One region of the Pseudomonas sp. GW822-FHT07A10 genome, then DNA from elsewhere that is predicted to be linked to it. Evidence: predicted binding sites of a transcription regulator. Region 1 holds the regulator's gene; the other holds the start of a gene.
What was found. The regulator sigma-54, encoded in region 1, starts transcription at its own class of promoters, with help from an activator protein. The targets are predictions, from matches to a motif close to ANTGGCATNNANNTTGCTNT.
Positions count from the first base shown of each region.

Region 1 (14,831 bases):
CGGCGTGCTGACCGACGGGCGCCTGTACTTCCTCGAAGACGGCAGCGAATTCAAGACCTTCAACACGCTCGACGGCCAAGGCATCAAGATGTTGATGGCAGCCGGCGTGCAGACCGCTATCATCAGCGGACGCAAGACCCCGGTGGTCGAACGACGGGCCAAAAACCTCGGCATTCCACACCTGTATCAGGGTCGCGAAGACAAACTGGTGGTGCTCGACGAGCTCCTTGCCCAACTCAACCTGAGCTATGAACAAGTGGCCTATCTCGGCGACGACCTGCCAGACCTGCCGGTGATTCGCCGCGTCGGCCTGGGCATGGCCGTGGCCAACGCCGCCAGCTTCGTGCGCGAACACGCCCACGGCATCACCCAGGCCCGTGGCGGCGAGGGTGCCGCGCGCGAATTCTGCGAATTGATCCTGCGCGCCCAGGGCCGCCTCGATGCGGCCAACGCCGCGTATCTGTGAGCCCATCATGCTGAGCAAAAAGATTCGCAACATCCTGATATTCGGTTGCATCGCGGCGCTATTCGCTGCGGTCGGCTACTGGAACATCAGCCCGGAACGCTTCCTCGACAAGCCAGTGGCGCATGTCGATGAAGCCATGATCGACTATTACGCCACCAACGCCCACAGCGTGCAGTACCTGCCGGACGGCAAATTGCAGTATGAAATGACGTCCGACAAGGTCGAACACCTGAAAGCGACGGAAGTGACGTTGCTGTCCAACCCTGACCTGAACATGTTTCGCGGCACCGAATTTCCCTGGCACGTCCAGAGCGAACGCGGCGAAGTCAACCCGGACGGCACCCAGGTCGAGCTGATCGACTCGGTACGTATCACGCGTTTCGACGAAAAAAACCGTAAAACCCTGATTACCACCACCCGTATGACAGTGTTCCCGCAGCAGCAATATGCGCAGACCGATCAACCCGTTAGAATCGACGGCGCCGGCGGTGTATCGACAGGCAACGGAATGAAAGCGTACTTGAAAGAAAGCAGGATACACCTGCTATCGAACGTAAGAGGACAGTATGAGGCTCGTTAAAACCCTCCCTATTTTGCTCAGTCTGAGCGCAGCACTGGGAAGCGTGAGCGCCTGGGCTCTGCCGACCGATCAAGCGCAGCCTATCCGCATTCAGGCCGACGACGCCCAACTGGACGACAAGAACGGTGTTGCCACCTATAAAGGTGATGTGATCATCACTCAGGGCTCGATGAAGGTCACCGGCAACACCGTGACCATCACTCGCACCCCGACTGGCGACATCGACGTGGTGACCTCGGTGGGCAACCTGGCGTACTTCGAGCAATTGCAAACAGCTGGCGACACCAAGCCTGTTCAGGGTTGGGGCGTGACCATCCAATATCACGCCGCGCAAAACCGCGTCGTACTGATCGACAAGGCCAAAGTTGTCGACAAGGACAACAACGTCACCCAGGGCGAAAAAATCGTCTATGACACGGTGAAAAAATTGGCCAGCGCCGGTCGCGCCACGGGCAGCAAGGTCACCGAGGCACGTCCGCGTATCGACATGGTGATCCAGCCGAAGAAGAAAACCGACGAGAAAACCCAGTAATGGCAACTCTGAAAGCTCAGCACCTGGCCAAGAGCTACAAGAGCCGCCAGGTCGTGCGCGACGTCAGCCTGTCCATCGACAGCGGCCAGATCGTCGGCCTGCTTGGCCCCAACGGCGCCGGCAAAACCACCTGTTTCTACATGATCGTGGGCCTGGTACAGGCCGATCAGGGGCGCGTACTGATCGATGACCTGGACGTCAGCCACCAGCCGATGCATGGTCGCGCGAAGGCCGGTATCGGCTATCTTCCGCAAGAAGCGTCGATCTTCCGCAAGCTGTCGGTGACCGACAACATCATGGCCATCCTCGAAACCCGTAAGGAGCTCGACAAGGCCGGTCGCCGCAAAGAGCTGGAAAGCCTACTGCAGGAATTTCACATCCACCACATTCGTGACAGCCTTGGCATGAGCCTGTCCGGTGGTGAACGCCGTCGGGTGGAAATCGCCCGGGCACTGGCCACCAACCCGAAATTCATCCTCCTCGACGAACCCTTCGCCGGCGTGGACCCAATCTCGGTGGGCGACATCAAGCAGATCATCCATCACCTCAAAGCCAAAGGCATTGGCGTGCTGATCACTGACCATAACGTCCGTGAAACCCTGGACATCTGCGAAACCGCCTACATCGTCAACGATGGCCAGCTGATCGCTGAAGGCGACTCCGCCACCATCCTGGCCAACGAACTGGTCAAGGAAGTGTATCTGGGCCATGAGTTCCGCCTGTAAGCGCTGAGGTGCCTGGCCAGTCGCCTCGGCGCTCATCTCAATAAAAAATCAATAGTTTTTTATTGTTACAGCGCTCTAGGCAAACACTTCAGTTTCAGGCATATAATTTGCTTATGTTTGGCGCTTCGGCGCCCTGTAGTGGATGGCGCATGTGCGCCGGCGAATAAGGTGTTAAGCCCCTGCCATGAAACCATCGCTAGTCTTGAGAATGGGCCAGCAGCTGACGATGACACCGCAGCTGCAACAGGCCATCCGCCTGCTCCAATTGTCGACCCTGGACCTGCAACAGGAAATCCAGGAGGCCCTGGAGTCCAATCCGATGCTCGAACGCCAGGAAGAAGGCGACGACTTCGATAACGCCGACCCCTTGGCCGACAAAGCCGAACAGCAACCCAACGCCGACATTCAGGAACCCTCCTACCAGGAAACCGCCCCGACGGTGGATAACCTTGAGGAAGGCGACTGGAACGAGCGCATTCCCAACGAATTGCCTGTCGATACCGCCTGGGAAGACGTCTACCAGACCAGCGCCAGCAGCCTGCCGAGCAACGATGACGACGAGTGGGATTTCACCACCCGTACTTCGGCCGGTGAAAGCCTGCAAAGCCATTTGCTCTGGCAACTGAACCTGGCACCGATGTCCGACACCGATCGCCTGATCGCCGTGACCCTGATCGACTGCATCAACAATCAGGGCTATCTGGACGAAACCCTCGAGGAAATCCTCGAGGCCTTCGATCCGGAACTGGACATCGAACTGGACGAAATCGAAGCCGTCCTGCACCGCATCCAGCAATTCGAGCCCGCCGGTATCGGCGCCCGCAATCTCGGTGAATGCCTGCTGCTGCAACTGCGTCAACTGCCCGCCAAGACCCCTTGGCTGACCGAGGCCAAGCGCCTGGTCACCGATTACATCGACCTGCTCGGCAGCCGCGACTACAGCCAGCTGATGCGCCGCATGAAGCTCAAGGAAGATGAACTGCGCCAGGTGATCGAACTGGTCCAGAGCCTCAACCCGCGCCCGGGTTCGCAAATCGAGTCCACCGAAGCCGAATACGTCGTTCCTGACGTGATCGTGCGCAAGGACAACGAGCGCTGGCTGGTGGAGCTGAACCAGGAGTCGGTGCCACGCCTGCGGGTCAACGCCCAATATGCCGGCTTCGTACGCCGCGCCGATACCAGCGCTGACAACACCTTCATGCGAAATCAGCTGCAGGAGGCTCGCTGGTTCATCAAGAGCCTGCAAAGCCGCAACGAAACGCTGATGAAAGTGGCCACCCAGATCGTCGAGCATCAACGCGGCTTCCTGGAGTACGGCGACGAGGCCATGAAACCGTTGGTGCTGCATGACATCGCCGAAGCGGTGGGCATGCACGAATCGACGATTTCACGGGTGACCACGCAAAAATTCATGCATACCCCACGGGGCATCTATGAACTGAAATACTTTTTTTCCAGCCACGTCAGCACCTCCGAAGGCGGTGAATGCTCGTCCACGGCGATCCGCGCGATCATCAAAAAACTGGTTGCCGCGGAAAATCAGAAAAAGCCGTTGAGTGACAGCAAGATCGCTGGTTTACTGGAGGCACAAGGCATTCAGGTGGCTCGCCGCACCGTCGCCAAGTACCGCGAATCCCTAGGAATCGCGCCTTCGAGCGAACGAAAGCGGTTGATGTAGAGCCACGCCACAGCGTTCCAGTGGTAGATCATCGGATCTACCGCTTTATGCACTGGCAACGAAGGAGAAGCTGTATGCAAGTCAACATCAGTGGACACCAACTGGAAGTGACCGAACCTCTTCGCACCTACATCGGCGAAAAACTCGAACGATTAGAGAGGCATTTCGACAAGATCACCAACGTGCAGGTCACGATGACGGTCGAGAAGCTCAAGCAGAAAATCGAAGCCACGCTGCATATTCCCGGCAATGAGGTGGTCGCTAACGCGGAACATACCGATATGTACGCAGCGATCGACGCACTGACCGACAAGCTGGATAAACAACTCAAAAAGCATAAGGAAAAGACCCAGAGCCTCCTCCAGGGCGCGACCGGTCGTTAACACTCCCAACCCATGATCCGACTTGAAAGCATCCTGACCCCCGGCCGTTCCCTGGTGAACGTGCCGGGCGGCAGTAAAAAGAAAGCCCTCGAGCAAATTGCCAACCTCATCCATCGCGAAGTGCCGGATCTGGCCATGCAGGATGTCTTCGAGAGTCTGGTCGCCCGTGAAAAACTCGGTTCCACCGGATTTGGCAACGGTATCGCCATCCCCCACTGCCGTCTCAAGGGCTGCGGATCGCCCATCAGTGCCTTGATGCACCTGGATGCACCCATCGATTTCGACGCCATCGACGGTGCCCCGGTTGACCTGCTGTTTGTACTCCTGGTCCCGGAAGCCGCCACCGATGCGCACCTGGAGCTGCTGCGCCAGATCGCCAGCATGCTTGATCGCAAGGAAGTGCGTGAAAAACTGCGCAGCGCCCCGAGCAACGAAGCCTTGTATCAGGTTGTCCTGGACGAGCAAAACGGTCACTAATCATGCGCCTGATCATCGTCAGCGGCCGCTCCGGCTCAGGTAAAAGCACTGCCCTCGATGTTCTCGAGGACAACGGTTACTACTGCATCGACAACCTGCCTGCCGGCCTGCTGCCGGAACTGGCCGAACGTGCGCTGATTCATACCGAACTGGCACAACCGCTGGTGGCCGTGTCCATCGATGCACGCAACTTGCCGAGCCACCTGTCACGGTTTCCCGAATTGCTGGAAGAAGTCCGCAGCCGGCATATCCAGTGCGATGTGCTGTATCTGGACGCCGATGAAGAGACCCTGCTCAAACGTTTTTCGGAAACCCGCCGTCGTCACCCGCTGAGCAGCGCCAATCGCTCGCTGGCGGAAGCGATAGAGGACGAAACCAATCTGCTGGGGCCGATCGCCGATCTGGCCGACCTCAAGGTCAACACCACCAATCTGAACCTGTATCAGCTGCGCGACACCATCAAGCTGCGCCTGCTGAATCAGCCGGAGCCCGGCACTGCGTTTCTGGTGGAGTCTTTCGGGTTCAAGCGTGGCATGCCGGTGGACGCCGATCTGGTGTTCGACGTGCGCTGCCTGCCTAACCCTTACTGGAAACCGGAGCTGCGGGCACAGTCCGGGCTCGATCAACCGGTGGCCGACTACCTGGCGGCGCAGCCGGATGTCGAAGAGATGTTCCAGGACATTTCCTCCTACCTGCTCAAGTGGCTGCCCCGCTTTGCCGCCAGCAACCGCGCCTATGTCACTATTGCCATTGGCTGCACCGGCGGGCATCACCGCTCTGTCTACCTGACCGAACGTCTGGGCCAGGTCCTGCAACAATCCCTGAAGAACGTCCAGGTTCGCCACCGCGACCTCAGCTAAAGGATTCACATCGCGATGCCTGCTCTGGAAATCGAAATCATCAACAAGCTGGGCCTGCATGCCCGCGCGTCTGCAAAATTCGTTGGCGTCGCCGGGCAGTTCCCTTGCCAGATCAGGGCTGGCCGTACGCCGGAAACGATGGTCGATGGCAAAAGCATCATGGCCATGATGATGCTCGCGGCCGGCAAGGGCACCAAAATCCACCTGAAAACCGAAGGTGAACAAGAGCAGGAAGCTATGGATGCACTGGTGGCGCTGATCAACAACTTCTTCGACGAAGGCGAATAAAGATCAATGGATTTCGGCTTTCGGTTGCGCCCACAGATGCGTAGGCACTGACGAAGCTGCGATATTTTGATCCAAAAAAAAAAAAGCGCCACCCGATCGGGTGGCGCTTTTTTTGTGCAGCAACCGCAGCTTAACTACCTGCCACCGTCATCCGCTCGATCAACACCGAACCTGTGCGAATGTTGCTGCGCAATTCTAGGTCATTACCGACCGCAATGATCTGCTTGAACATGTCGCGCATGTTGCCGGCAATAGTCACTTCCTGGACCGCGAACTGGATTTCGCCGTTCTCGACCCAGAAACCCGCTGCGCCACGGGAGTAATCGCCAGTGACCATGTTCAGGCCCTGCCCCATCAATTCAGTGACCAGTAGGCCACGACCCATGCGGCGCAACAGGGCCGCCTGATCTTCGTCGCCATGGGTGACGAACAGGTTGTGCACGCCGCCGGCATTGGCGGTGCTCGGCATACCCAGCTTGCGGCCGGAATAGGTGCCCAGCACGTAGGACACCAGCTCGCCGTTTTCCACGAACGGCTTGGCGTAGGTCGCCAGGCCATCGCCGTCGAAGGCAGAGCTGCCCAAAGCGCGCATCAAGTGCGGACGCTCATCGATGGTCAGCCATTCCGGGAACAGTTTCTGCCCCAGCGTGCCTTCGAGGAACGAAGACTTGCGATATAGACTGCCGCCGGAAATCGCCGAGAGGAAACTGCCGAACAAACCGCCGGCCAGTTCCGCAGAAAACAGCACCGGCACTTCGCAGGTCGGTACCGGGCGTGCGCCCAAGCGGCTCGCCGCCCGTTGCGCGGCACGCTGGCCGATGCTCTCCGGGCTGGCCAACAAATTGCCCTGCCGGTTCACGTCGTACCAGTAATCACGCTGCATCTGGCCATCGGCCTCGGCGATCATCACGCAGCTGAGGCTGTGACGGGTCGAGGCGTAACCGCCGATAAAACCGTGGCTGTTGCCGTACACACGGCAACCCTGATGAGTGCTGAGGGTGGTGCCGTCGGCGTTCTTGATCCGACTGTCGGCGGCAAACGCCGCCGCTTCACAAGCAAGGGCCTGCTCGATGGCTCGCTCCGGCGTGATACTCCATTGATGGAACAGGTCGAAATCCTGCAGCTCCTTGGCCATCAGCGCGGCATCCGCCAAGCCTGCGGCTTCGTCTTCAGACGTGTGCTTGGCAATCGCCAGTGCAGCAGCGACGGTTTCGCGAATCGCTTCCGAACCGCTGGCCGAGGTGCTGGCCGAGCCTTTGCGCTGCCCTACATACAGGGTAATACCGAAGCCCTGATCGCGATTGAACTCAACGGTTTCGACTTCCCGCTGACGCACCGTGGTCGACAGGCCCTGCTCCAGCGACACAGCCACTTCACAGGCACTGGCGCCCTGGCGCTTGGCTTCAGCAATGATCTGCTCGACTTGCTCTTGCAGTGCCGGCAACGCTTGTGGGCCGACGCTTTCAACTGCACTCATGCTGTTCTCCACTCAAATTCTGCTTTCGGTAACGGTCATCGAGCGACCGGGCCGGACAAGCGGCCCCCGACTGGTTATCATGGCGGCGTTTCTTTGCGGACGGCCACCATGGTTGATTCTTACGACGACTCCCTCGATACGGGAGAAAAAAGCAAATCCCAGGTCAAACGCGAGCTGCATGCTCTGGTTGACCTCGGCGAGCGCCTTACAACACTCAAGCCTGACCTGCTGGCAAAACTGCCGTTGACCGACGCTTTGCGCCGGGCTCTGGCCGATGCGCCCAAGCACACCGCGAACATCGCGCGTAAACGGCACCTTCAGTTTATCGGCAAGCTGATGCGCGATCAGGACACTGGCGCCATTCTCACTCTGCTCGATCAACTCGATGCCTCCACCCGGCAGTACAACGAACGTTTCCACGGCCTGGAACGCTGGCGCGATCGCTTGATCGCAGGCGACGACGCCGTCCTGGAGAAGTTCGTCGTTGATTACCCGGAGGCCGATCGTCAACAATTGCGCTCCCTGATCCGTCAGGCCCAGCACGAACTGGCGACCAACAAGCCACCGGCTTCGAGCCGTAAAATCTTCAAGTACATCCGTGAGCTGGACGAGACTCAACGCGGTTTGCGTTAAGTCCCGAATCGGGTGAGTTGCCTCGCAACTCACCCGAAGCTTCACTTTTTCAAGAGCCCCTTACGATCCTGTGCCACCCACGGTGATCGCATCGATTTTCAGCGTTGGCTGGCCGACACCCACCGGCACCGACTGCCCATCCTTGCCACACGTTCCCACACCGCTGTCCAGCGCCAGATCGTTACCGACCATCGACACCCGGCTCATGGCTTCCGGCCCGTTGCCGATCAACGTCGCGCCTTTGACCGGAGCGGTAATCTTGCCGTCTTCGATCAGGTACGCCTCGCTGGTGGAGAACACAAACTTGCCACTGGTGATGTCCACCTGACCGCCGCCCAGGTTGGCGCAGTAGATGCCTTTTTTCACCGAGGCGATGATTTCTGCCGGGTCGCTTTCGCCACCGAGCATGTAAGTGTTGGTCATGCGCGGCATCGGCAGGTGCGCGTAGGATTCACGACGACCGTTACCGGTGCGGGCCACGCCCATCAGGCGCGCGTTGAGCTTGTCCTGCATATAACCTTTGAGCACGCCGTTTTCGATCAGCGTGGTGCACTCGGTCGGCGTGCCTTCGTCGTCGACGCTCAGTGAACCTCGGCGGCCGGCGAGGGTGCCGTCATCGACGATGGTGCAAAGCTTCGATGCAACCATCTCGCCCATGCGCCCGCTGTAGGCCGAACTGCCCTTGCGGTTGAAATCGCCTTCCAGACCATGACCGACGGCTTCGTGCAGCAACACACCAGACCAACCCGACCCCAACACCACCGGCAACGTACCGGCCGGCGCCGGGATGGCTTCCAGGTTCACCAGCGCCTGACGCAACGCTTCGCGGGCATAGCCCATGGCGCGGTCTTCGCTGAGGAAATAGCGGTAATCGGTACGACCGCCACCGCCATGTCCGCCGCGCTCACGGCGACCGTTCTGCTCGACGATCACACTGACGTTGAAACGCACCAGCGGCCGCACATCCGCCGCCAGGCCGCCGTCGGTGGAGGCGATCAGAATTCGCTCCCAGACCCCGGCCATGCTCACGGTGACTTGCTGGATACGCGGGTCGAGGGCGCGGGTCGCCACATCGATGCGCTTGAGCAGCTCGACTTTCTCGGCGCGAGTCATCACTTCCAGCGGGTTGTCCGGCCCATATAACTGGGCGACATCCTGGGTAGTGAACGCCTGCACGGTGCCATTCTGCCCGGCCCGGGAGATCGAACGGGCCGCACGGGCCGCCGCGCCCAGCGCTTCGAGGGTGATCGCATTGCTGTAGGCGAAACCGGTTTTTTCTCCCGATTGCGCACGCACGCCGACACCCTGGTCGAGGTTGAAGCTGCCTTCCTTGACGATCCCGTCTTCCAGCGCCCAAGACTCGGAAATCTGCCCTTGGAAATACAGGTCGGCGGCATCGATGCCCGGGCCGGCGAGATCGCCGAGCACACCTTGCAGGCTCTCGATCGTTACGCCGCCGGGCGCCAGGAGGTGCTCACTGACAGAGGACAACAACTCGCTCATATGCTTTACGCCTTAAATTCGTCGTTCTGATGCAGGTCGCTGGGCGCCCTGCGAGAAAAAGCGCCGGTGAGTGGACACCGGCATCCGCGCCCTGATGGACGCCTGTTCGCTGCTGTCGCGTTCGGCCAGCAGCACGGCCTCGCCCTGATCCTGTTGTGCCAGCACACGCCCCCATGGGTCGATTATCGCGGCATGACCAAAGGTTTCTCTCGGTCCCGGATGAGTGCCACCCTGGGCGGCCGCGAGCACGTAACATTGAGTCTCGATGGCCCGCGCACGAATCAGCACGTCCCAATGGGCCGCGCCGGTCACCGCGGTAAAGGCCGACGGGGCGGTAATCAATTCCGCGCCGGCGGCACGCAATTCGCTGTACAGCTCCGGGAAGCGCAAGTCGTAACACACCGTCAGGCCGACTCGACCGACCGGCGTATCGGCAACCACCACGCCACTGCCATAAGCATAGTCATCGGATTCGCGATAACGCCCGCGATTGTCCGCCACGTCCACGTCGAACAGGTGCAGCTTGTCGTACCGCGCCACGGTCTCGCCCTGATCATCGACCAGTAACGAGCACGCATGCGCTTTGGCTGTCGGTTGATCCGCCGGCGGCAACGGCAACGTGCCAGCCACTATCCATAACTTGAGGTCGCGGGCGGTCTGTTTCAACCACGGCAGGATCGGGCCTTCGCCCAGCGCTTCGGCGCGGCCAATGTCGGCAATGTCGCGACGGCCCATTGCAGCGAAGTTTTCCGGCAGCACGGCAAGCCGCGCGCCACCGGACGCCGCTTGCTCAAGCAGACGACGGGCCTGGGCCAGATTGGCCAGCACGTCGCTCTGGCTGACCATTTGAATAACTGCTACAGACATGGCCATTTCCTTATCTGGAATCAACACATACCTGTAGGAGCCGCCTGCGGCAGCTCCTACAGGGGACTTACGGCCATGCTACTCCATAGGCTTGGAAAGTGGCTTTTCAAAAAGGCTTGTCGAAGGTGATTTTCGGCTCTTTCCACGGCCCCTTGACCGTGTATCTGACGCTGGCAAAGCGCGCCACGCGGTCACCGATCAGTTTATCGATCAGGAACAGTGCCCCGCCGACGGCCGGAGCACCGACGATCAGCGCGGCAATTGGCAGATTGTTGGTCACCGGCAAAGTCACCAGCAACTTGGCATCGACCTGATCAGCCACCAGGTCCAGAGTGCCGTTGAGCTCCAGATTGCTCGACGGACCGGTCAGCCGGATCGGCTCACGGGTCACGTAGACCCCGTTACTCGCGACCAGCAAACCTTTGACCCGGTCATAGCTCAAGCCTTTGCCGAACAGGTCGGAAAAGTCCAGGCGCAAGCGGCGGCCAATGGAGTTGAAGTTGAGCAGCCCAAATACCCGTAGAGCCTGGGCGCTGCCCTCGACTTCAACAAACTGACCTTTATTGAGCGACGCATCAAGGCTGCCGGAGAAGCGCTTGGTGGCCAGCCACGCCGGTGAGCCAGGCCAGCGACCGTCGACATCCATGTGAAACTCTTCGCTGGTGACGCTCGGCGCAAAGCCCCAGCCCTTGAGCACGTCGGCGAGGTTCTTGCCACTGACCCGGCCCTTGTACCAACTGCTGGAATTGCCAGGTGTGCCTTCCCAACCGCCGTTGCCCTGCAGGAAGATGCCCTTGAGGCCCATATCCAGGGAGTTGAGGGCAATGCCCTTGCCGGTCGGGCGAACTTTCAATAGCCAGGCGCCCACCAAGTCCTGCCCCTGGAACAGTTGATTGATGGTGATATCCAGCGCCGGGATTTTCGTCGGGTCCACAGTGGCCAGCGGATCCGGCGAATTCTCGTCGGCCAGCACCGTCGGGTCTGGGGCCGGCAAACGTACGTATTGCAGATTGATCGCAATCGGTGTGGCTTTGGCATCGGGAATACCGACGGTGCCCTTGGCCTGCTGACTGTCGAGTTGCAGCGCCCAGGCGGCCGGCTTGCGCGTCAACTGCACCGACGCCTGATCAAGGGTGGTGCCGAAACCGCTGAGCTTGCCAACCTTGAAATCCGCGCCGCTGAGCAATTGCTTGGCGCTGCCGCCTGGATCCTGGCCAGCATACTTGCTGACAAGATCCTGCCAGGGAGACACATCCAGCTCGGACAGTACACCGCGCACGCGCAGGCCTTTGTTGCCGGGCAGCACAGCATCACCACCGCCGAGAAACAACTCACCGCGACCGTCGACGAAATTGCCGGTCGGAGCCGCAAACGTGAAGTTCGCCAGCTCACCGTAGTTGACCCAGTAACGCCGCTCCGGTCCTTGCAGGGTCATGCGGAACACGGTGTCGCGGCCGACATCCGCCGCCATGCCGAACGGCGCCGGCAAATCCACCGCCACGCCTTTGAGATTGGAGCTGACGATCAATTGGCTGTCGGCGCCATCAAGGTTCAGTTGCAGCTGATAAGGGACTACACCAGACACCGGCAGCGGCTGAGTGACGTTCAGCCACTCGGTGAGTTTCTTGACTTCGACTTGACCCGCCGCGGTGACCCGAGTGTTGAGCTTGCCCGCACTGCCATCGGCAAAAATCTGCGCGGTCACGGGTTTGTCGAACGCTCGCGCGGTGATCTTTTGCCCACTCAAACCCTTGGCGCTGTCGAAGCGGAAGTCGCCCTTGAGTTGTGTCAGTTCCAGGATGGGCTCGCGAAGTTTCAAGCGAGCCTTGTCGGTCTTGAAGTCGACGAGGATTTTCGGTTGCTCACCTTTGACCAGCGGGATATCCAGGTTGAGCTTGCCTTGCAGATCGCCCTCGCCCTCCCAGCCGGCGAACGTGTCGGCGGTGCCGATGGGTGCTTCCTGCAGAATCTTCAGGCCATCGCCCAACCCGCCAGCAAACCCGCCATCGAGGAACAGGTGGGGACTCTGTCCGGCAGGCACATGGGGAATATTGACGTAGACGTCGTTGACCTGGGTGTCGAGCAATTGGCCCTTGTCCGCGAGAATCCGCACGCCGCTGTCTTCGATGAACACATCGCCGCTGACCTTGCTGACATGCGGCCAACCCGGTTGAAACGCGAGCTCGGCATCGTGAACCTTGAAAAACAGGCTGATGCTGCGAGCCGTTTCCGGGGCGCCATGGTTCAGCGATCCCTGGTACTGGAAGAAACCTTCATCCACCGCGCCTTTGAGAATCGCCGTACGCAGCCATTCGTCCAGCGCCGGGCTCAACACGGCCGGCAGGTACTTGGCGGTGTAGCGACCGTCGCCCTCGACCAGGCCGACCCGCAGGTCCATGTAGTCTTCCTGGGTGTGATCGAAATGCAGGCGAATCAGGAAGTCGCCGGCAATCTTGCCCTCTTCGCCCAGCACCTTCAGGTACGGCGCGATCAGGGTGAAACCTTCTTTATCGAGCTTCCAGGTCAACCGCGCATTGGCCTGAATGTACTGCCATGGCTTGGCGAAAATCGGGTCCAGGTGCAGGGAGAAATCCTTGCTGTCCATGCGCAACTCGCCCTGCCCGAGATCGCCGCTGATGCTGCCACTGACGTTTCGCGCCGCCGGTGCACCGTGATAGGCGTCGAAGCCGACCCGCTCCAGATTGGCGGCAAAGCTGAATTTGCTGTCATCGGTAGCCGCGGGGCGCAAGTCGATCAGCACGTTGCGCAATACCCCGGTGACCTTGAGCCGCTCGACGGCCGTAGCGACACCTTCCGGAAGCGGCCCCAACGCGTTCAGCAACGGGGTGAGCGGCGTGAGGTCGATGCGGTCGGCTTGCAGATGCAAGAGCTCCGGCGTTGTGTCGGTCGCCGCCGTTTGTTGAAATTGCAGTTTCGATTCCCAGCGGGTTTCACCCAGGCTCATCGCCAGAGAATCCAGGGTGACCTGGACGCCTGTGGAGCTGCGCTGGAAATAGCCGTTAAGCGCCAGATTGTTGATCTGGATCGGCTTGCGCTCGGCGTAGGCGCCCTTGAGTTGCGGTGCGTTCAAACGGATCGCGGCGCTTTGCAGGGCGCCCTCGCTCCAGTTTACCCAGAGCTCGCCACCGGCCTTTATCTCGGAGAAATTCCATTGTTGGGTCAGGCGCTCGGGCAACCATTTCGACCAATCGCTTTGCGGCAGGCTCAAGTAAGCCTCAACCTCGCCGTCCTGCCACTGGCTGGCGCGGATACGGGTGCGCAGGCTCATCGCAACCGGCTGGCCGTCGGGCAGGGTCAAACGGGCGTCGATGCGCTGACGCGAGACACCGGTTCTCAGATTGAGGCCAACGTAGGTCAGAGTCAGTGGCGGCTGATCCAGTGGCTGCAAGGTCACCTGGCTGTCGAGCACCGACAATTGCTGGACCATCTGCATACGATTGAACAACTGCTCCGGGTCCAGCGGCTGATCCTGCCGCACCGGCAATCCTTCCAGCGCCCAATGACCGTCCTCGCCTTCCTTGAGGCTGATCTTCAGGCCGTTGAGCTCCAGATGCGCGACGCGTATTTCGCGCGCCAGCAGGCTGGCCCAGATATCCGGCACCGCGCGCACCTGGTCCAGGCGCAAGGCATTGGAGCCTTCGCCCACCATCACGTCATGAGCCAGCAGAACCGGGGCGAAGCCGCTCCAGTTGCCCTCCAGTTCGCCGATGTGCAGCGGCATGCCCAAGGCGGCGCTGGCTTTGGTTTCGACATCGGCACGGTATTCGGCCACCAGCGGTGTCAGCTCCCGGCCGAGACTGACGAACAGCGCCATCAACACCAAAACCAACGCGCACAGGCCCAGACCCCAGCGGGTCAATGCGGCCAAAATGCGTGTCAGACCGTCCATGTCAGTTGGCTCCCATGGCAAAAATACTGCAAAAAGCTGAGGCCAGCCGTTCTAGTGGATTTGAAATACAACGCTTCAGAGCAGCACCACGTCGTATTGTTCCTGGGAATACATGGTTTCTACCTGAAACCGAATGGTGCGCCCGATAAACCCTTCGAGCTCGGCGACGTTGCCTGACTCTTCATCGAGCAAGCGGTCGACCACTTTCTGGTTCGCCAGCACGCGATAGCCTTCGGCCTGATAGGCACGGGCCTCACGCAGAATTTCGCGGAAGATCTCGTAGCAGACGGTTTCCGGGGTCTTGAGCTTGCCGCGACCCTGGCAGCTGCTGCACGGCTCGCACAGCACTTGCTCGAGACTTTCGCGGGTGCGCTTGCGGGTCATCTGCACCAGGCCCAGCTCGGTGATGCCGATGATGTTGGTCTTGGCGTGATCGCGCTCCAGTTGCTTCT
Region 1 is NZ_JBXAKV010000015.1:14,937-29,767, reverse strand. Features, by position in the region: gene AC1RL4_RS22640 (KdsC family phosphatase) at 1-466, shown strand, start outside; gene lptC (LPS export ABC transporter periplasmic protein LptC) at 474-1,046, shown strand; gene lptA (lipopolysaccharide transport periplasmic protein LptA) at 1,033-1,578, shown strand; gene lptB (LPS export ABC transporter ATP-binding protein) at 1,578-2,303, shown strand; gene AC1RL4_RS22620 (RNA polymerase factor sigma-54) at 2,488-3,981, shown strand; gene hpf (ribosome hibernation-promoting factor, HPF/YfiA family) at 4,056-4,364, shown strand; gene ptsN (PTS IIA-like nitrogen regulatory protein PtsN) at 4,377-4,841, shown strand; gene rapZ (RNase adapter RapZ) at 4,844-5,701, shown strand; gene AC1RL4_RS22600 (HPr family phosphocarrier protein) at 5,717-5,989, shown strand; gene pmbA (metalloprotease PmbA) at 6,120-7,466, opposite strand; gene yjgA (ribosome biogenesis factor YjgA) at 7,575-8,099, shown strand; gene tldD (metalloprotease TldD) at 8,160-9,602, opposite strand; gene AC1RL4_RS22580 (carbon-nitrogen hydrolase family protein) at 9,615-10,469, opposite strand; gene AC1RL4_RS22575 (YhdP family protein) at 10,576-14,379, opposite strand; gene rng (ribonuclease G) at 14,455-14,831, opposite strand, start outside.

Region 2 (14,831 bases), on a different contig from region 1:
CGTTTACCACGTCTCAAGCCCTGACATTCCGAACAAGGTGCTGACCCACTTTGAAGACATCGCCTCGACCCTGGCCGAGCAGGGCGTGCGTTTCGACCGTTGGCAAGCCGCAGCGAAAATCCAGCCTGGCGCCAGCCAGGAAGAAGTGATCGCCGCGTACCAGGAGCAAATCGACAAGCTGATGACCGAGCGCGGTTACATCACCGTCGACGTGGTCAGCCTGAACAGCGATCACCCGCAAAAAGCCGAGTTGCGTGCCAAGTTCCTCGATGAACACCGCCATGGCGAAGACGAAGTGCGATTTTTCGTCGCTGGCCGTGGCTTGTTCACCCTGCACATCGACGATTACGTGTATGCCGTGCTCTGCGAGAAGAACGACCTGATCTCGGTGCCAGCCGGCACAAAGCACTGGTTCGACATGGGTGAAAACCCGCATTTCGTCGCAATCCGCCTGTTCAACAACCCCGAAGGCTGGGTGGCCAACTTCACCGGCGATGACATCGCCAGCCACTTCCCGTGTCTTGAGGACTGAACCGATGCCGATCAAAGCGATTCTCACCGACATCGAAGGCACCACCAGCGCGGTGAGTTTTGTGTTCGACGTGTTGTTTCCGTACGCGGCTAAACACCTGCCGGACTTCGTTCGCGAAAATGCCGAACGTGCTGACGTCGCCGAACAGCTCGCGGCTGTGCGGCGTGACAGCGGTGAACCGCAAGCAGACGTTGAGCGGGTTATCGAAATCCTCTTGGGCTGGATCGCCGAAGACCGCAAAGCCACGCCGCTCAAAGCGTTGCAAGGCATGGTCTGGGAGCAGGGGTATCAGGCCGGGCAGTTGAAAGGCCATGTTTACCCGGACGCCGTTGAAGCGCTGAAACGCTGGCATCAGGAGGGCTATCAACTGTTTGTTTATTCCTCGGGTTCGATTCAGGCGCAAAAACTGATTTTCGGTTGTTCGGAGGCGGGGGATCTGTCGCCACTGTTCAGTGGCTATTTCGACACCACTTCAGGGCCCAAGCGCGAAGCGCAGTCCTACCAGCGCATCACCCAGGCGATGGGTGTCGAGGCTTCGCAGATTCTGTTTCTGTCCGACATCGTTCAGGAACTGGACGCGGCGCGCACGGCCGGCATGGCAACCTGTGGCCTGGCTCGTGAGGGCGGGGAATTGGCAGGGCATGTGACGGTGGACAGTTTTGCGCGGATCAGTCCGTCTGTCTTTTAAACATCAGCCGTAGAAACAACTCAGGCCGTGAAGCGAAAGCTCTCACGGCCTGATCGTTTATAGCGTTGTTACGGGTTACGCCGAGTGATAGGTCGGCAGTGCGAACCGTTGCTGGCTTTGCAGCATGGAAATCTGCGGCAGTTCGCTGGCCTGTTCGGCGACGTCACGGCGAATCGCGCTGATGACCCATGACAGCTGATCGCCGGCATGCAATTGCTGGTAGGAAATCGAACGTTTGAAGACTTTACCGTCGTGGCTGCGCAGGGTCAGCAGAATGCCGCCATCCGGCCGGGGCTGGGTGGTCACTTCGAAGTTGGAGAACAGCGACGAAAATTTTTCCTGGATCAGGCTCATGTCTATCAGCTCCATTTTGTGCTTGAAGGGCAACATGGAGGGGTAGTTGCAGTGATTGTGCCAGCACCTATATTTTTAAAATTTCATATAAATCAGTAAGTTATATTTTTATGATTTTTTGGCTTTCGTGCAATTTGCATGAATGGCCATCGTGCATCCTGCATTTTGCGAGATCGTCGACAACTGGACGGAACCAATCGCAACGGCGGAGTTCCGCTTTGCGAAGGCTTCGGCCGTGGATACAAAACATTGCAAAAACCGCGTGTACAGCTCAAGAAGCCCTGACGTATTTTCGGCCTCAATCAACGCCACCCGACAATAAGAAGATCGAACGGGAGCAACCATGAGCCGCACGCTGCACGACACGATTACCTGGGGCATGATGCTCCGCAAGCTGCCTTCCATTGCCAAAGCCATCCCCCGCGTGGTGAAGGGCATGAAAGTCGCCAACGTCAAGGATCCGACCCAACCGTGTGGTCTCGGCTGGAGCTTCGAGCAGGCGACGTTGCGCAATCCCGATGGCCCGGCATTGCTGCAGGGCGACGTGATACTCACTTATGCACAGGTCAATCAGTGGGCCAACCGCATCGCCCATCACCTGATTGCCCAAGGCATCGGCAAGGGCGATGTGGTCGCGGTCTTTATCGAGAACCGTGTGGAACTGCTGGTGACGATATTGGCGGTGGCCAAGGTCGGTGCGATCAGCGCCTTGCTGAATACCTCTCAGACCCGCGATACCCTGGCTCATAGCCTGAACCTGGTGGCGCCTGTAGCGATCGTAGTTGGAGAAGAGCTGGTTCCGGCCTTCAATGCGGTCCGCGAGCGGGTGGTCATCGATGCGGCGCGCACCTGGTTTGTCGCCGATCAAGACACTTACCACGATCCGGGCAAAACACCCGATGGCTTCATTAATCTGATGACGGCCAGCTGCTACGCGCCCAGTGACAATCCCGTCAGCAGCCGGCAGGTTTTTTTCGACGACCCTTGTTTCTATATCTACACCTCGGGCACCACCGGGTTGCCCAAGGCCGGGGTGTTCAAGCACGGCCGCTGGATGCGCAGCTCCGCCAGCTTCGGGCTGATCGCCCTGGACATGCAGCCGCAGGACGTCGTCTATTGCACCTTGCCGCTGTACCACGCCACCGGGCTCTGCGTGTGCTGGGGCTCGGCGATCAGCGGGGCGTCGGGGTTTGCCATCCGCCGAAAATTCAGCGCCAGCCAGTTCTGGAGCGACGTGCGCAAATACCGGGCGACCACCCTCGGGTACGTCGGCGAATTGTGTCGCTACCTGGTGGATCAACCGCGTAGCGTCGACGACAGTCGGCACAGCGTGACGAAGATGATCGGCAATGGTCTGCGCCCCGGCGCGTGGAGCGAGTTCAAGACGCGGTTTGCCGTCGACCACATCTGCGAGCTGTACGCCGCCAGCGATGGCAATATCGGCTTCACCAACATCCTCAACTTCGACAACACCATTGGCTTTTCCCTGATGTCCTGGGAGCTGGTGGCGTACGACCACGACAGCGGCGCCCCCACGCGGGATGCCAAGGGGTTCATGCGCAAAGTGGCCAAGGGCGAGCAGGGGCTGTTGTTGGCGAGGATCGACGATAAGGCGCCTCTGGACGGCTACACCGATCCGCAGAAGACCGCAAAAGTGGTGCTCCACGATGTGTTCGTGAAGGGCGACCGCTACTTCAATACCGGTGACCTGCTGCGCAACATCGGTTTCGGTCACGCGCAGTTTGTCGATCGCCTGGGCGACACCTACCGCTGGAAGGGCGAAAACGTCTCCACCACCGAGGTCGAGAACATCCTATTGCAACACCCGCACATCGCCGAAGCCGTGGCCTATGGCGTGGAAATTCACAACACCAATGGGCGGGCAGGGATGGCGGCCATCACCCCGGCCGAATCCCTGGCGACCCTGGATTTCAGTGAGTTGCTGGCGTTCGCCAGGCAACAAATGCCGGCCTATGCGGTGCCACTGTTCCTGCGGGTGAAAGTGAAAATGGAAACCACCGGGACCTTCAAGTACCAGAAGACCCGGCTCAAGGACGAAGCCTTCGATCCGAGCAAAACCGGCGATGACCCGATTTATGCCTGGCTGCCGGGCACCGAAACCTACGTGCGAGTCACCGAGCAGGTGCTGGCGGATATTTACGGAGGCAGGCATCGCTATTGAAAGGGTCGCTATTGAATATCGCTATGACCGTCCATGAGAAAAAACAAGTGACAGGTTCCGGGCTGCTCGGGAAACTATCGGCTTTCCGATTGACCGAATGTGGAGTCCCCAATGTCAGACAAAAGCCGCCAGATGACCCCCGAAGAGGCAGCTGAATTTGCCGAACAGGTGTTCAACAAAGCGCGCGATGGTGATGCGGTGATGCTGGACCGGTTGATCAGCTCCGGATTGCCGGTGAATCTGCGTAACAGCAAGGGCGATACCTTGCTGATGCTCGCCAGTTACTACGGGCATGTAGAGGCGGTGCAGGTGCTGCTCAAGCACAAGGCCGATCCCGAGTTGCGCAACGGCAACGGTCAGAGTCCGATTGCCGGTGCAGCATTCAAGGGCAACCTGGCGGTGGTCAAGGCGTTGGTTGAGGGGGGCGCTGAAGTGGAAGGTTCGTCCTTCGACGGACGCACTGCGTTGATGATGGCGGCGATGTTCAACCGCGTCGAAATCATCGACTACCTGATCAGCAAAGGCGCCGATCCAGCGGCCAAGGACGCCAACGGTGTGTCTGCGCTGGACGCGGCCAAGACCATGGGCGCGGCGGATACCACGGCTCAGCTGCAAAAACTCCTGGCCTGACCTCTGTAGTGTCGCGGGGCTTTTGTGGCGAGGGAGCTCTGTGGCGAGGGGGCTTGCCCCCGTTGGGCCGCGAAGCGGCCCCCTTCGGTATCTCATTCAAACCCAGTTCTCTGGTTTTACGACTGCTTCGCAGCCGAACGGGGGCAAGCCCCCTCGCCACAGGTTCCTGCCAGGTCCCGCAATCCGTTTCCGAATGCGTTATCCTTCGCGCCCTCAAAATTCCCTCGCTACAGGATCCACCTCATGAAAGCCGCACTCGTCGAACTCATCAGCAAAATCAGCTCCGGGTGCATGGGCGAGGACGAAATCCTGAAAATCGCTGACGAAGCGGCTCAGGCCTACGCCGATCCCGAGGCTTTTCTGGCGGCCAATCCAGACGTCAACTACGACGACACCTTTCCGATCCCGTTGGGCGAGTGGGTTGTCGTCGGCAGTCTGCCAGAAACCGTGTTGTTCCAGGCCGACACCTACATGGACCTGTTCGCGCAGATCGTCGCCTCGTTCGGCCCCGGCGTTGAGTTCAACATCAAGCCCAAGCAACTGGCCAAAACCGAAGCTCTCACGGCACTCAATCGCATTCAGGTGCAGATGAGCAGCCTGAACAAGGAAAACGGTGGCTACACCTTGATGAATTTCAGCCAGTTGCTCGACGACGAACTGCAAGTGGTGCTGGTCTATGGCAACGACGTGCCACGGGTGCTGGAGTTGTGCGCCGAAGTCGGCATCGCCGCCGCGCCCTCCCTGGAAGCCCTGAAAGTGGCCATCCACGTCTGAAACCATCTACAACGGTAATAAAACGGAACCCTCGCCAGGCCCGACTATCCTAAGAGTGCCTACCATTTTTTTGGAGCGACACCATGGGTTCCACGTTCAACACCCTGATCGGCCTGATTATTTTTGCCCTGGATATCTGGGCCATCATCAATGTGCTTAAAAGTGGCGCCGAAGTCGGGATGAAAGTCCTCTGGGTGCTGTTGATCCTGTTGCTGCCGGTGCTGGGCCTGATCATCTGGGCCATCGCCGGGCCAAGAGGCGATGTGCGGATCTGACGATCTTCATGGTAGGAGCGAGGCTTGCCCGCGAAAGGATCGCTGCGGTGTACCTGATAGACCGAGTCATCGTTCTTCGCGGGCAAGCCTCGCTCCTACCGGTGTGTGCATCAGAAGGTTCGACCTGTCATGTTCCGCGACGTAGAATGCGCGCCTTTCCCGGTCAATCGAGGTGATCGATTGGCCATCATGGGCGGGTAACCGTCCGTTGCCACCCGCATTCATCGGAGCACTTCCCATGAGCAATACCCCAACCAGCGAGTACCTGGAAACCCTCTACGAAGGCTATGGCCAGCGTTTTCGCATGGAAAAACTGCTGCACGAAGTGCGCACCGAACACCAGCACCTGGTGATCTTCGAAAACCCGCGCATGGGCCGGGTGATGGCGCTGGATGGCGTAATCCAGACCACCGAAGCCGACGAATTCATCTACCACGAAATGCTCACCCACGTGCCGATCCTCGCCCATGGCACCGCCAAGCGCGTGCTGATCATCGGTGGTGGCGATGGCGGCATGCTGCGTGAAGTGGCCAAGCACCGCAGCGTCGAGCACATCACCATGGTCGAAATCGACGGCACCGTGGTCGACATGTGCAAGGAATTCCTGCCGAACCACTCCAAGGGTGCGTTCGATGATCCACGCCTGAACCTGGTGATCGACGACGGCATGCGTTTCGTCGCCACCACCACCGAAAAGTTCGACGTGATCATTTCCGACTCCACCGACCCGATCGGTCCGGGCGAAGTGCTGTTCTCCGAAAACTTCTACCAGGCTTGCCACCGCTGCCTGAACGAAGGCGGCATTCTGGTGACCCAGAACGGCACCCCGTTCATGCAAATCGAAGAAGTCAAAACCACCGCGGGTCGCCTGCGCAGCCTGTTCCCGGACTGGCACTTCTATCAGGCGGCCGTGCCGACCTACATCGGCGGCGCAATGACCTTCGCCTGGGGCGCGACCGATACCGCCTATCGCAAATTGTCCCGCGAAACCCTGCAACAGCGCTTCGCCGGCAGCGGCATCATCACCCGCTACTACAACCCGGAAATCCACATTGGTGCCTTCGCGTTGCCGCAGTACGTGCTGCAAGCGGTGAACAAACCTAGCAACGACTGATGCTTCGTCGATAAGAAAGGCCGTCGCCGGTGTGTGAGACACGCGGGTGACGGCCTTTTTTCATGTCTCGCTTTTAGGATCCCTTGGAACGATCGGCCAATGCACGAGTCGAGATAGATGTAAGCCCATCCATGGGTTTTACCGAGGAGGCACCGATGCAAAAGTGGAAAATCACTTTCGTGGATGAACACGGTGAATCAGTCGACGAACTCTTCGAGTGCGAGGAGTGCCCGAGCAACGAGCAAGCCGCCCAACTCATTCGCGACCGGCGACTGCCGGTGGCTGCGAAACTGGACCTCAATGATCTGGAGGGTCGTACCGATGATCCGACCGTCAAAAGTCTGAAATCCCAGCACAGCATTGAAATCCTCAGCATTACTCCGATTTGATACACCTCCTGTCACATTCACCACCAGGCCTTGGCAGCGGCTCTGTCTTGAGGCTACTCTGCAACCGAGATCAGCGAGTGACTCGCTAAGGTCTGGTCTTGTCAGCTACATGCTTGTTTCCCGGCGGCAACCTCTGTTGCCGCATCGAAAGTGCAGGGAATACGGAAAGTCTATCCATCAGTCTGAGGGGGACGTTTCATGAGCACAGCCTATCAAGAAGACATCAGCAGCAGCGTGCTGCGCCGCATGAAAGAAGGCGGTTTCGATTTTTCACGATTCCATCCCATCGAGTTCTACGCCATTTTCCCGGACGAGGAGCGGGCACGCAGGGCGGCAGGTCATTTTTGTGGTGAATCCTTGAATGCCCAGATCAGCGCGCGTGACGACGGCGCGTGGTCGCTGGAACTGAGCAAAGTGATGTACGCCACCTACGACGGGATCGGCGACTTCGAGCAGGACTTCGAGGCGGTGGTCGAGCCTCTGGGTGGCATCATCGAGGGATGGGGCGTCAAACAGGAGATACGAGGGCTACTCGCATAAGCTTATGAACAGTGACACTTAGTAACGGCTGACCTTTGGGTTGGCCGTTTTTGTTTCAATCTTTTTATTTCGCCACATTTCAAACGGACAAAAAAAAGCCACCTGAACAGGCGGCTAAAGGGAAGAGCGATCAGTTTTCCAGCGAATGCACGGATTATCCGCATCTGCCTCCCGAGCAGTGAAATCAACTCTGACTATGCTGCTGATAGGCGACAGCATTGCTTCGCCATGAAGCGGGGGCGATCAGGGTGGGGCATTTACCGCACAGGATTGGTGCGGTGCGTGCAGCGACATTATCCAACTGATTGATATCAAAGCGTTTCTGCCTATGGCACGGGCCTTGCGAAGGCCTGGATGTCCGTGTGACAAGGAGTACGGCATGATCCGCACCTATTTTGATGAGATGTACGATGCCGGCGGCCAGGTCCGTCCGCATTATCGGGAGTTTGCCCGTTGGCTGGCCGAAACGCCTGACGAGCTTTTGGCACAACGGCGACGCGAGGCCGATCTGTTATTTCATCGCGCCGGGATTACCTTCACGCTCTATGGTGATGAGCAGGGGACAGAGCGCCTGATTCCCTTCGACACCATTCCCCGCAGCATCCCCGCCAGTGAATGGCGGGTCGTCGAACGCGGCTGTATTCAGCGGGTCAAGGCATTGAACATGTTCCTTGCCGACCTCTATCACGAGCAGCGCATCATCAAGGCCGGCATCATCCCGGCCGAACAAGTGCTGGCCAACGAGCAATACCAGTTGGCGATGCAAGGGCTGGATCTGCACCGCGATATCTATTCGCACATTTCCGGTGTCGACCTGGTGCGCGATGGCGACGGCACCTACTACGTGCTCGAAGACAACCTGCGTACCCCCAGCGGCGTGAGCTACATGCTCGAAGACCGCAAGATGATGATGCGCCTGTTCCCCGAGTTGTTCGCGGCCCAGCGCATCGCACCGATCGACCACTACCCGAACCTGTTGCTCGACACCCTGAAAAGCTCCAGCCCGATCGACAACCCGAGCGTGGTGGTGCTGACGCCGGGGCGTTTCAACAGTGCGTTTTTCGAGCATGCGTTCCTCGCTCGGGAAATGGGCGTTGAACTGGTGGAAGGCGCGGACCTTTTCGTGCGCGACGACAAGGTGTTCATGCGCACCACGGACGGGCCGAAAGCGGTCGACGTGATCTACCGTCGCCTCGACGATGCGTTCCTCGATCCGCTGGCGTTCAACCCCGATTCGATGCTTGGCGTTCCAGGGCTGCTGTCGTCCTACCGCTCCGGCAATGTGGTGCTGGCGAATGCCATCGGCACCGGGGTCGCGGACGACAAGTCGGTGTATCCCTTCGTCACGGACATGATTCGTTTCTACCTCGATGAAGAGCCGATCCTGAAGAACGTGCCGACGTGGCAGTGTCGTAATCCTTCTGAACTGTCCCACGTGCTGGCCAACCTTCCGGAGCTGGTGGTCAAGGAAACCCAAGGCTCCGGCGGTTACGGAATGCTGGTGGGGCCGGCGGCGACGGCGGCGGAAATCGAATCTTTCCGCGAGCGGATCAAAGCCAAGCCCCACGCATACATCGCGCAACCGACGTTGTCGTTGTCGACCTGTCCGACCTTTGTCGAAAACGGCATCGCACCGCGCCACATCGACCTGCGTCCGTTTGTATTGTCTGGCCGCGAAACCCGGGTTGTGCCCGGCGGTTTGACCCGTGTCGCCTTGCGTGAAGGCTCCCTGGTGGTGAACTCGTCCCAGGGCGGCGGAACCAAGGACACCTGGGTGGTCGAGGATTGAAGGAAGCTTGCCATGTTAAGTAGAACTGCCTCGGATCTGTACTGGATGTCGCGTTACCTGGAGCGGGCGGAAAACCTCGCGCGGATGCTCGACATCAGTTATTCGCTGTCGCTGATGCCCCAGGACGGTCGTGGCGACGGCTTGCACGAACTGGCCATGCCGTTGCTGATCACCGGCACCCTGGACGATTACCTGGCGCGCCACGGCGATCTGCATGCCGAACGGCTGCTGCATTTTTTCGCCCTGGACGCGGCCAACCCGGCGAGCATCTACAGCTGCCTCGGTGCCGCGCGAGCCAGCGCCCATGCGGTGCGTGGGCGAATCACCGCCGACATGTGGGAAAACATCAACGCCACCTGGCTGGAAATTCGCGGGATCGCCGAGCAGGGCTTGAGTCGCTACGGCATGAGCCGTTTCTGTGAGTGGATCAAGGAACGTTCCCACCTGTTCCGCGGCGCTTGCTACGGCACGATCATGCGTAACGACGCGTTCCGCTTCATTCGTCTGGGCACCTTTATCGAAAGGGCCGACAACACCTTGCGCCTGCTTGATGCCCGTTACGAAATGGCCGGCGATCAAGCCGAAGCCGTCAGTGACGGTACGGCCCACGCCTATTACCAATGGAGCGCCTTGTTGCGGGCCTTGTCATCGTTCGAGGCCTACACCGAAATCTACCGCGACGCCCCCGGCGCCCGGCATGTGGCCGAGCTGTTGTTGCTGCGCGCCGATGTGCCGCGATCCCTGCGAGCCTGCACCGAAGAGGTCGATCAGATTCTCGCTCAACTACCGGGGGCCAACGGCCGTCCCGCACAACGCCTGGCGGCGGAAATGGACGCGCGCCTGCGCTACACCGGTATCAACGAAATCCTCGACGAAGGCCTGCACACCTGGCTGACCGAGTTCATCCCGCTGGTGCGCCAGTTGGGCAATGCCATACACAGTTCCTATCTGGAGGCTGCATGAGACTTTCCATTAGCCACGAGACCGCCTATCACTACGAAGATCAGGTGCGGGCGAGCATCCAGTACCTGCGACTGACACCCCACGACAGCGAGCGCCAGCACGTGCTGAGCTGGCAACTCGACCTGCCGCGCCCGGTGCGCGCGCAACTCGATCCGTTCGGCAACATCCTGCATGTGTTGACCCTGGACGAGCCGCATGAGGCGATCATCATCGGCGCCCGTGGCCAGGTCGATATCGACGAGCTGCGCGAAGCCGAGCACGAGAGTCAGTCGGCGCTGCCGTTCCTGCGTTTCACCCGGCTGACCGAAGCCGACGAAGCCCTGCGCGCGTTTGCCGAGAAGGCGTGCAAGCAACGGCGGGATCGCACGGCGCTGATCGATTTAATGCATGGCCTGAACCAGCACATGACCTACACGCCGGGTTCCACTGAAGTGGAGACCAGCGCAGCGCAAGCTTTCGCCGGGCGTTCCGGGGTCTGCCAGGACCATACCCATGCGTTTCTCGCCTGCGCCCGCAGCCTGGGCATCCCCTCGCGTTATGTGTCGGGGTATTTGTACAGCGAGAACAGTGAACACCTGGCCAGTCACGCCTGGGCGGAAGCCTGGCTGGATGACGCCTGGTATAGCTTCGATGTAACCAACGAACTGGCCCGGCCTGAACGTCACTTGAAACTGGCCGTGGGCCTGGACTACCTCGACGCCTGCCCGGTGCGCGGCATGCGCCGTGGCGGTGGGTATGAGCAGATGCATGCCAAGGTGTTGGTCTCGCCGACGCCTGCGCCGGTGATCTCCGTCCAACAGCAGTAGCAGTCATTCATTGTGGCGAGGGAGCTTGCTCCCGCCGGCCGATCCGCGACCGGGCGCAGCAGTCGCAAACCCGGCGAATGCGGTTTGCCTGACGGATCGCGTCGCCTGATTTGAGGGCCGCTTCGCGCCCCAGCGGGAGCGAGCTCCCTCGCCACAGGTGGATGTTTACTTGGCCGTAGACACCTTGCGTCCCGCCATGTGCTTCAAATACCCCACCAACAACTCCAGATCCCTCTCCGGCAATACCGTCGGCGAGAACCCGGGCATCTTCGCCTGCGGCCACTGGCGCAAGCTCTGCGGGTCACGAATGTAACGCTTGAGGAAATTCGCGCCGAAATACTCGGTCGGGTTGAACGGAATATTCAGGTCCGGTCCGAACTGCGCATCCCCCGCGCCATTGAGTCGATGGCAGGCCAGGCAGTTTTTCTGAAACAGCGCAAAGCCTTTGTTCACCGGATGGTCCGCCTTCAGCGCGGGATCGGGGAGCAGGGCAGGGAAGCGTTCGGCCACCGGGGCCATGCGTTTGATACTCGCGACCTCGAACGGCCATTGCTCGGGGCTGATATTGCCCGCCTGCGGATCGGTCCAGACCAGGTAAAACGGCCCTGCACTGTGTTTGCCCTCGGACAGCGGCGGCCACGGCTTGGCCGGGTCTTCAATCGCCAGCCAGGCCTGCGCACCCTGAGTATTGAGCAACGGCGCGGCGGCCAGTTCGGCGGCAAAACCGTCCAGAGCTACCGCTTGCAGGTGATCGTCAGGCTTGGTGCCCGTCAACAACGCCGCCATCGGCACGGCGCGATAGCTCATGTCCCGTTTGTAGGAAACGTCGTTAGTGATCGTGATGGTCTGAACCTGAGGATGCTTGAGCAATTCATCGGTCTGCCAGGTGCGAGAACTTGCACCCAGCTCAAGGTTCAGCTGTGCGGCGGACAGAGGCGTGCTGAGCAGCAAGGCCCCCAACAGAATGAGCGCTTTCAAATGATCGTCGTCCATGTCGTGGAAGTGCCGTAAAGGTTGGCACAGCCAAGCAGGCCCGGATAGCGAGCCAGTCACATTTTTATCAGGTGTAATGAAAACCCCCGCTGCTCGATCAGCCAAGCACCTTGGTCAGGTTCGGCAAAATCAACAACAGCGTAGTAGCAAATAGAATGAGCCCGGCTTGACGTACTTTCGAATGTTTGAACATGGCTTGACCGCCTTTTTTGTTATTTCCTGGTTGCCTGCCTGCATATCTCCATGACGGCAGAGCGCTGCACTTCCTGTAGGACGAGAGCCTCGGCAAAACCCGACGACAACTTCGTACAGGTTTACATTAGGGCCCGCGTCACGCTTGGCTTAGATCCATTTCGTATGGAATTAGCGCTGATCGCTGCCAAAAAGACATGAGGCCTATGGCCAGCTTCTTGGGCGCCCGTTGGCTAGACAGCTTGGTGACACGAATCGATTAATCCGATAGCTGACTACCGTTCGTCTGAGCGTGACCGTCAACGCCTATGAGCGCTGTGGTCATTGAATCCACGGCTGCTCGGCATAAGGTGAGGGTATAGAGATCACCCTCAGGTTCGAGAACGCCATGACCCAAGCTTTGATATTCGACGCGTTACGCACGCCCCGTGGCAAAGGCAAGGCCAATGGCGCCTTGCACAGCGTCAAGCCAGTGAACCTGGTGGCCGGGCTGCTGACGGCGTTGCAGCAGCGCACCTCCCTGGACACCAGTCAGGTCGACGACGTGGTGCTTGGCTGCGTGACGCCTATCGGTGATCAGGGCGCCGACATTGCCAAGACCGCCACACAAGTGGCCGATTGGGACGTCAGCGTGGCGGGTGTGCAACTCAATCGCTTCTGCGCGTCGGGGCTGGAAGCAGTGAACCTGGGTGCGATGAAAGTGCGTTCCGGCTTCGAAGATCTGGTGGTGGTCGGTGGCGTCGAGTCGATGTCCCGCGTGGCCATGGGCAGCGACGGCGGGGCCTGGGCGCTGGACCCGGAAACCAACTTGCGCAGCCATTTCACACCCCAGGGCGTGGGCGCCGACCTGATCGCGACAATCGAAGGTTTCAGTCGTCAGGACGTCGATGCCTTCGCGTTGCACTCGCAGCAGAAGGCGGCGCGGGCGCGGGCGAATGGTTCCTTCAACAAGTCGCTGGTGCCGGTGCAGGACCAGAACGGCATCATCCTGCTCGATCATGATGAGTTCATTCGCGCCGATTCGACAATGGAAGGCCTGGGCAAGCTCAAGCCGAGTTTCGAAATGATCGGGCAAATGGGCTTCGACGCCACGGCATTGCGGGTGTACAGCCAGGTCGAGCGGATCAACCACGTTCACACACCGGGCAACAGTTCCGGGATCGTTGATGGCGCGGCATTGATGCTGATCGGCTCCGAAGCGAAGGGCCGGGCACTGGGTTTGCAGCCACGGGCGCGGGTCGTCGCCACGGCGGTCACCAGCACCGACCCGACCATCATGCTCACCGGCCCGGCGCCGGCCACCCGCAAGGCACTGGCCAAGGCCGGGCTGCGAGTCGAAGACATCGACCTTTTCGAAGTCAATGAAGCGTTCGCCTCGGTGGTGCTCAAGTTCATCAAGGACATGGCCATCGACCCGGACAAGGTCAACGTCAACGGCGGCTCCATCGCCATGGGCCACCCGCTCGGCGCCACCGGTTGCGCGATTCTCGGCACGCTGCTCGATGAACTGGAAACCCGGCGCCTGCGCTATGGCCTGGCGACATTGTGTGTCGGCGGCGGCATGGGCATTGCCACCATCATCGAACGCCTCTGAGCCTGCCTTTAAGAAAATCCGACTCAAGGAAAATTGCCATGACCCAAGCCATTCGTTACGAAAAGGGCCAGGACCGGATCGTCGTCCTGACCATCGACATGCCGGGCCAGAGCGCCAACACCATGAACGCGGTCTACCGCGAGGCCATGGCCACCTGTGTCGAGCGCCTGGTCGCCGACAAGGATGCGATTGCCGGCGTGATCATCACCTCGGCCAAGAAAACCTTCTTCGCCGGTGGCGACCTCAATGAACTGATCAAGGTCGGCAAGCCCGAAGCCCAAGCCTTTTACGACATGGTGCTGACCCTCAAGGGCCAGTTGCGCACCCTGGAAACCCTTGGCAAACCGGTGGTTGCCGCCATTAACGGCGCGGCGCTCGGCGGCGGCTGGGAAATCTGCCTGGCGTGCCATCACCGTGTAGCGCTCGACAACCCGTCGGTGCTGCTTGGCCTGCCGGAAGTCACCCTCGGCCTGTTGCCGGGCGGTGGCGGGGTGGTGCGCATGGTGCGCATGCTGGGCATCGAAAAAGCTCTGCCGTATCTGCTGGAAGGTAAGAAAATCCGTCCGCAACAGGCGCTGCAAGCGCGGTTGATCGACGAGTTGGCTGTCGATCACGATGAGCTGATGGCCAAGGCGCGGGCGTGGATTGCTGCTCATCCGGTTGCTGTGCAGCGCTGGGATGTGAAGGGTTATCAGATCCCTGGCGGTACGCCGTCGGATCCGAAAGTCACGCAGATGCTGGCCATCACGCCATCGATCCTGCGCAGCAAAACCCAGGGCTGCCTGCCCGCACCGGAGAAAATCCTCTGCGCCGCAGTGGAGGGCGCTCAGGTGGATTTCGACACCGCGCATCTGATCGAAACCCGCTACTTCACCGAACTGACTACGGGCCAGGTGTCGAAAAACCTCATCGGCACCTTTTGGTTCCAGCTCAATGAGATCAATGCCGGCGGTTCGCGACCTCAGGGCATAGCGCCTTACGTGACGAAGAAAGTCGGCGTGCTCGGCGCCGGGATG
Region 2 is NZ_JBXAKV010000003.1:367,751-382,581, reverse strand. Features, by position in the region: gene AC1RL4_RS08050 (1,2-dihydroxy-3-keto-5-methylthiopentene dioxygenase) at 1-532, shown strand, start outside; gene mtnC (acireductone synthase) at 537-1,220, shown strand; gene AC1RL4_RS08040 (DUF3509 domain-containing protein) at 1,296-1,574, opposite strand; gene AC1RL4_RS08035 (long-chain-acyl-CoA synthetase) at 1,918-3,756, shown strand; gene AC1RL4_RS08030 (ankyrin repeat domain-containing protein) at 3,868-4,386, shown strand; gene AC1RL4_RS08025 (hypothetical protein) at 4,630-5,160, shown strand; gene AC1RL4_RS08020 (PLDc N-terminal domain-containing protein) at 5,244-5,435, shown strand; gene speE (polyamine aminopropyltransferase) at 5,674-6,549, shown strand; gene AC1RL4_RS08010 (hypothetical protein) at 6,705-6,938, shown strand; gene AC1RL4_RS08005 (ribonuclease E inhibitor RraB) at 7,137-7,478, shown strand; gene AC1RL4_RS08000 (circularly permuted type 2 ATP-grasp protein) at 7,858-9,267, shown strand; gene AC1RL4_RS07995 (alpha-E domain-containing protein) at 9,280-10,230, shown strand; gene AC1RL4_RS07990 (transglutaminase family protein) at 10,227-11,036, shown strand; gene AC1RL4_RS07985 (c-type cytochrome) at 11,202-12,029, opposite strand; gene AC1RL4_RS07980 (acetyl-CoA C-acetyltransferase) at 12,610-13,815, shown strand; gene AC1RL4_RS07975 (3-hydroxyacyl-CoA dehydrogenase NAD-binding domain-containing protein) at 13,854-14,831, shown strand, end outside.
Region 2: the regulator sigma-54 is predicted to act here: its motif matches at 7,806-7,825, upstream of AC1RL4_RS08000 (circularly permuted type 2 ATP-grasp protein).